DNA from 3 places in the Bradyrhizobium sp. 87 genome. Region 2 is predicted to be linked to each of the others. Evidence: predicted binding sites of a transcription regulator. Region 2 holds the regulator's gene; each other region holds the start of a gene.
What was found. Region 2 encodes PhoB, which activates phosphate uptake and scavenging genes when phosphate is short. Its sites were predicted from a motif close to TGTCATNNANCTGTCAT; they were not measured.

Region 1 (2,199 bases), on a different contig from region 2:
CGCAGCGAACGCTCGCGCTCCATCGCTGCCACCTGCTTGGGCAGGTTGGCCTGCGCGCAGGCCTCCGCCAGCCGTCGGCGCTCCTGCCAGGGCTCCACCACATTCATCCAGAGCTCGCGTGCGCCCATGATGGAGATGGCAAGACCGAACGGGATCACGAAATAGAGGATGCGGAAGACGAGGAGCGTGGCCAGAAGCTGCTCGCGGCCGAATTCGGGCAGCGCCACCAGCATGGCGGCGTCGAACACGCCGAGCGAGCCGGGAGCATGGCTGGCGAAGCCGAGCAATGTCGCCAAAATGAACACCACGGAGAGCGACAGGAAATCGATCTGCGGAGTGGCCGGCACCAGAAGGTACATCGCCAGCGCGCAGAATCCGAGATCGACGACGCCGATCAGGATCTGCACCAACGTCAGCGGCGCTGACGGCAGCACCACCTTCCAGCCTTTCTGGCCGAGCTCGCGGCGCTTCTCGCCCATGCACAGCCAGACCAGATAGGCGCCGATCGAGGCGAGGCCGCCGATCGCAATCAGCCGGTTGATCGACGACGGCAGCTGATCCATGTAGGAGGCGGCATCCGGATGGATGGCCATGCCGATCGAGAGCACGAAGATGTTACCGAGCCAGAAGGTCAGGCCCGACAGGAAGCAGATTTTTGCGACGTCGATCGCATTCAGCCCGTAATCCGAATAGATCCGGAAGCGGATCGCGCCGCCGGTGAAGACGGTGGCGCCGATATTGTGGCCGATCGAATAGGACGTGAAGCTGGAGAGCGCTGCTATGCGATAAGGCACGTGCCTCTTGCCGATCGTTCGCAGTGCAAAAAAGTCGTAGAAGGTCAGCGTACAGAACGCGAAGCATACGCAGATCGCCGCCAGCCCGATATTGCCGCGGGGGATTTCGGTCAACGCGGTCAGGATGACCCCGGTGTCGATGCCCTTGAGCGTCCGCACCAGCGTGGTGATCGCGAACGCGATGATGAAGACGCTCGCCGCAACGCCGAGTCGCCGCCAGCCGATCCATCTCTTGAAGCCGCGCTTCAGCGCGGTCAGCAGTCCGTGCATTCATCCTCCCGGCGGGGGGCAAGACCGACCAGGCCAGACATTGGCCGGTCGGATGCGATCAGTGCCCGATGTGGGCTTGGATCGCTAGGCATGATGTAGCTCATTTAAGGCAAAAACAGTGACTTGTGCAGCCCTTGACAAGGATTGGTTCTGCCTTGGACCAGCTACTTTGTCATACGCGGTTCACATCGGACGCGCGTTAAGCATATGAGTCGTGGCACCGGTCGCGTCCGTCCGTGACATAGTCTCAGACCCTGCATGGCCGGCATTGTTCCAGCGCAAGGGATGCGGGCTTTTTTGGAACGACGATGCCGTGCGCTGGTTAGTGCCCCATCAGCAATCGAACATGGCGGAATAACCGGCTTCTCCTGCGAGCCGGTGCCTCCGTGTTCCCACAACCCGAGAGGATCGGACCGATGGGATTGTTCACAAAAGACATCAAGACCATGAACGACCTGTTCGTGCATCAGCTCCAGGACATCTATTACGCCGAGCAGCAGCTCACCAAGGCTCTGCCTAAAATGGCGGATAAGGCGACCGATCCGCAGCTGAAGCAGGGCTTTTTGACGCACCTCGAAGAAACCAGGGAGCACGTCAAGCGCCTCGAGGAAGTGTTCAAGATGCACGGTGCGCAGGTGAAGGCGGTCGATTGCCCCGCGATCGACGGCATCATCGAGGAAGCCGACGAGACCGCCGGCGAAGTCGCCGACAAGGCGGTGCTCGACGCCGCGCTGATCAACGCGGCACAGGCGGCGGAGCATTACGAGATCGTCCGCTACGGCAGCCTGATCGCCTGGGCCAAGCAACTCGGCCGCAACGACTGCGCCAGCGTGCTCGCCAAGACGTTGGAAGAAGAGAAGGCGACCGACAAGAAGCTGACCACGATCGCCGAGAGCAAGGTGAATCTGCGCGCTGCGAGCTGAGGGCCAGGCGTAGCCAGGATCGAGCGTCGCGCGGTCATCCGCGCGACGCTCGAACATGACGCATCCGTCCCGCATCCATCATTCGACCCTTGTCGTAACATGACGAGGGGCAGGAAGCGTATCGTTCGCATGGGGCTGCAACCGAGGTGGCAGCATGCGAGTAAGCACCGCCAGATACGAAGCCTTCGAAGCCGGCGCGCCGCATTCCGGCT
Region 2 (2,199 bases):
CTCGCGAAACGCTGAATCCGTAGTCTTGCGGTGCCGATTTTGCGGGATTTGGCCACGGAACATGTGGAAGCGAGTCGGCGGACTCTTGCGCGGGAGTCACGCCATATTGTAGCGTTTGGATTGTCAGATACGACATCTCGTGCAGTGGTTCTGATCTTTAAGTCCTTATGTACCGGCGTAAACGTTCGGGCGTTCAAGACGCGCCCGGCGAGCCTTAAGGGATTCTGGCGGCACGGGTTTTTGAAGGCTTAGGCATTCGCTGCGAGGCCCCAGGATGGCTGGCGCGCAGCGAGGGAAAGGGTGCAATGACGGTTTTGACCTGGTCCGATGATCGCGTCGAGCAGCTGAAAAAGCTCTGGGAGGCCGGACTTTCGGCCAGCCAGATCGCGGCGGAGCTCGGCAATGTGACCCGCAATGCCGTGATCGGCAAAGTGCACAGGCTCGGCCTTTCGGGCCGCGCCAAGAGCCCATCATCGGCAGCGCCGCGGCCGCGCAAGGCGCGCCCCGCGCAGCACATGATGCGGGTGAGCCGCCCGATCTCGCGCGGCAACACCGCGCTGGCGCAGGCCTTCGAGGTCGAGGCTGAGCCGGATCCGGTCACCTACGACAACGTGGTGCCGATGAGCCAGCGGCTGTCGCTGCTGGAATTGAACGAGGCGACCTGCCACTGGCCGGTCGGCGATCCCTCGAGCCCGGACTTCTTCTTCTGCGGTGGAAGGGCGCTGTCCGGACTGCCCTATTGCGCCCAGCACTCGCGCGTTGCGTACCAGCCCGCGTCGGATCGGCGCCGCGCACCGGTAAAGCCGGGTCCCCGTTAGTCGTCACGCGAAGACAGTTCAACAATTTCAGTGTCGTCCCGGCCTAGTGCGCAATTGCGCACGGGGGGCCGGGACCCATACTCCGAGCACGCAATAATCGTGCGGAAGGGGTCACTCCGAGTCTTCGCCAAACCACGTTCGGTGGTTATGGGTCCCGGATCAGCGCTCGCTTCGCTCGCTTGTCCGGGACGACGGCTGAGAATGCAGGGACAGCTCGCCAACAAACAAGCCTGCAACCCTACACCTGCTCCGCCTTCGCGAAGCGATCATCCAGCGCGTAGCCGGCGCCGCGGACGGTGCGGATCGGGTCCTGCTCGCGGCCGAGATTGAGCAGCTTGCGCAGGCGGCCGATATGCACGTCGACGGTGCGCTCGTCGATATAGATGTCGCGGCCCCAGACGCTGTCGAGCAGCTGCTCGCGCGAGAACACCCGTCCCGGATGCTCCAGGAAGAACTCCAGCAGGCGATATTCGGTCGGACCGAGATCGATCGGCCGGCCCGAGCGCGCCACGCGGCGCTTGTCACGGTCGAGCTCGATGTCGCCAAAAGCAAGGACGGTGGCGAGGCGCTCCGGGCTCGCGCGCCGCAGCAGGCCTTTCACGCGCGCCAGCAGCTCCGGCACCGAGAACGGCTTGACGATGTAATCGTCGGCGCCGGTCGCAAGACCCCGCACCCGCTCGCTCTCCTCGCCGCGCGCGGTGAGCATGATGATCGGGAGCTGCTTGGTCTCGGGACGGGTGCGAAGCCGCCGGCACAATTCGATGCCTGACAGGCCCGGCAGCATCCAGTCGAGCACGATCAGATCGGGGATGTGCTCCTTGAGGCGGGTGTCGGCGTCGTCGCCGCGCATCACCGTCTCGACGTCATAGCCGTCGCCTTCGAGGTTGTAGCGGAGAAGCTCGGTCAGGGCTTCCTCGTCCTCAACCACCATAATGCGTGCGCCCATCGGGTCGTCGCTCCTTAAGTCTTCAGGTGTTCGGTACCGTGTTGGCAAAGGTCGTCATGTCGCCCTTCGGCCGCTTGTCGGTGATCGCCTGGCCCTCGATCATGTAGAACACGGTCTCGGCGATATTGGTGGCGTGGTCGCCGATCCGCTCGATGTTCTTGGCGCAGAACATCAGATGGATGCAGAACGAGATATTGCGCGGATCCTCCATCATGTAGGTGAGGAGTTCGCGGAACAGCGAGGTGCAGATGGCGTCGACTTCCTCGTCGCCCTTCCACACCGCCATCGCCGCCGGCAAATCATGCGCGGCATAGGCGTCCAGCACCGACTTGACCTGCTGCTGCACGAGGTCGGTCATGTGCTCGAGGCCGCGGAACAGCTTGAGCGGATGGAAGTCCGTCTCCAGCGCCGCGACGCGCTTGCCCATGTTCTTGG
Region 3 (2,199 bases), on a different contig from region 2:
GGAGATGAAGCCCTCAAAGGTATCCAAGCTCAACACTGTGGCCCAAGTGGCGTTCGCGGCGCTGGTGCTGGCCGCCCTCGCCTTCGGCTTCAAACCCGGTCCTTATGATATAATCCTGATGGGCCTCGTCACGGTCTTCACGCTCTCCTCCGTGTCGCTCTATCTTGTCGAATGGTTGCGGCACATGAGCACGATCGAGGCCAAGTGAGTTGGGAGCGGCCCCGTAAAAGGCCAACTCCCGCTCGATTAGGTCGCATCTCGTCAAACGAAGCCGGCACGCCGGCACGGAGCAAAGCAAGCGTGCCAAGCCGCGTTCATCCCCGACAGTTGGCGTTTTCGCTTCCGCATGCGGAGAGCCTGAGCCGGGACAATTTCCTCGAAGGCCCCGTCAACGCCGCCGGTCTTGCCCTCATCGACGCCTGGCCGGAATGGCCGAACCGAATCATGTGGCTGGCCGGCCCGGAAGGAAGCGGCAAGAGCCATCTCGCCGCGATCTGGGCCGAGGCTTCAGGCGCCCGCTCGACCACGGCCAATGGGCTGACCGCCGAGGCCGTCCCGGCTGCGCTCGCCACCGGCGCGCTGGTGGTCGAGGATCCCAAAGCCAGGGAATTCGACGAGCGCGCCCTGTTCCATCTGATGAATCTGGCCCGCGAGGACGGCGCCTACGTCCTCTTCACCGGACGCGAGGTGCCCGCGTCTCTCGAGATCGAGCTCGCCGACCTGCGCTCGCGGCTCCGCGCCGTCCCCGTTGTCTCGCTGCTGCCGCCCGACGACCAGCTCTTCCGCGGCCTGATCGTCAAGTTCTGCGCCGACCGCCAGCTCGCGGTGGACGAGAGCGTGGTCAGCTACCTCGCCACTCGCCTGGAGCGGTCCTCGGCCGCCGCCCGACGGGCTGTGGACCTGCTGGACAGCGAGGCCTTGCGCCTCGGCCGCCCCGTCACCCGGGCCCTGGCGGCCGAGCTGCTCCGGGATGTCTGACCAAGGCGGGTTGACGCGGCCGGGCGGCGGAACATCAATGTCATCGAAACGTCATCGCTCTAACACATGCTCCCGCGGGTTTTGCGCGTAAGTCGCAAATTGGGGCGAACTGGATGGACCGACTTCTGATGGATTCTGCGCAAGCTGTTGAAGTTAAAGAAAAAGCCCCGGAAGCCGAAGGCCCGCCGGCGATCGCATCGAGCCCCGAGCGGTTCATCAATCGCGAGCTTTCCTGGCTGCACTTCAACCGCCGCGTCCTGGAGGAATCGGTCAATCCCAGCCACCCCATGCTGGAGAGGGTGCGATTCCTGTCGATTTCAGCGAATAACCTCGACGAGTTCTTCATGGTCCGCGTCGCCGGCATCAAGGCCCAGGTGCGCGAGGGTATTGCTGAGCGCAGCCCCGACGGTCTGACCCCGTCCGAGCAGCTCGCGCTCATCAACCGGACCGTCTCGCAGCTTGCCTCCGACCAGCAGGCAATCTGGCGCGACCTGCGCGGCACGCTCGCCGACGAGGGTATCGTGCTGGTCGAGGGCAAGGAGGTCACCAAGGCGGAACGAACCTGGGTCGAGGACTACTTCCTCAGCAACGTGTTCCCGCTGCTGACGCCGCTCGCGATCGACCCGGCCCACCCCTTCCCGTTCATTCCGAGCCTCGGCTTCACCATCGCGCTCCAGCTCACGCGCGCCGCCGACGGCAAGCAGATGAACGCGCTGATCCGCATGCCCGGCAAGATCGACCGCTTCATCCGTCTGCCGGCTGACGGCAAGGTCGTCCGGCTGATCTCGCTGGAGCAGGCCACCGCGCTGTTCATCAACCGCCTGTTCCCCGGCTACAATCTTCACGGCCAGGGCGCCTTCCGCGTCCTCCGCGACTCCGAACTCGAAATCGAGGAAGAGGCCGAGGATCTCGTCCGCCTGTTCGAGACCGCGCTGAAGCGCCGCCGCCGCGGTTCGGTGATCCGACTCGAGATCGACGCCAAGATGCCGGAGCAGCTGCGCAGTTTCGTGCAGCACGCGCTGTCGACCGCCGACGACGAGGTGTTCCTGGTCGATGGCGTGCTCGCCATGAACGAGCTCTCGCAGCTCACCCGCCTTGACCGGCCCGATCTCGAATTCACCCCTTACGTGCCGCGCCATCCCGAGCGCGTGCGCGAGCAAGGCGGCGACATCTTCGCTGCGATCCGGCAGAAGGACCTCGTCGTCCATCACCCCTACGAAT

Region 1: IVB50_RS21385 (YbhN family protein) is a predicted target of PhoB. The motif match lies at 1,235-1,251, and genes of this name have one in related genera.
Region 3: IVB50_RS23985 (RNA degradosome polyphosphate kinase) is a predicted target of PhoB. The motif match lies at 1,017-1,033, and genes of this name have one in related genera.

Annotation. Positions count from the first base shown of each region.
Region 1 covers NZ_JADPIQ010000086.1:121,164-123,362, forward strand. The annotation lists gene IVB50_RS21385 (YbhN family protein) at 1-1,064, opposite strand, end outside; gene IVB50_RS21390 (ferritin-like domain-containing protein) at 1,481-1,987, shown strand; gene IVB50_RS21395 (MFS transporter) at 2,142-2,199, shown strand, end outside.
Region 2 covers NZ_JADPIQ010000048.1:725,705-727,903, reverse strand. The annotation lists gene IVB50_RS12940 (GcrA family cell cycle regulator) at 306-818, shown strand; gene phoB (phosphate regulon transcriptional regulator PhoB) at 1,057-1,764, opposite strand; gene phoU (phosphate signaling complex protein PhoU) at 1,787-2,199, opposite strand, start outside.
Region 3 covers NZ_JADPIQ010000090.1:270,256-272,454, forward strand. The annotation lists gene IVB50_RS23975 (CDP-alcohol phosphatidyltransferase family protein) at 1-208, shown strand, start outside; gene IVB50_RS23980 (DnaA/Hda family protein) at 301-978, shown strand; gene IVB50_RS23985 (RNA degradosome polyphosphate kinase) at 1,107-2,199, shown strand, end outside.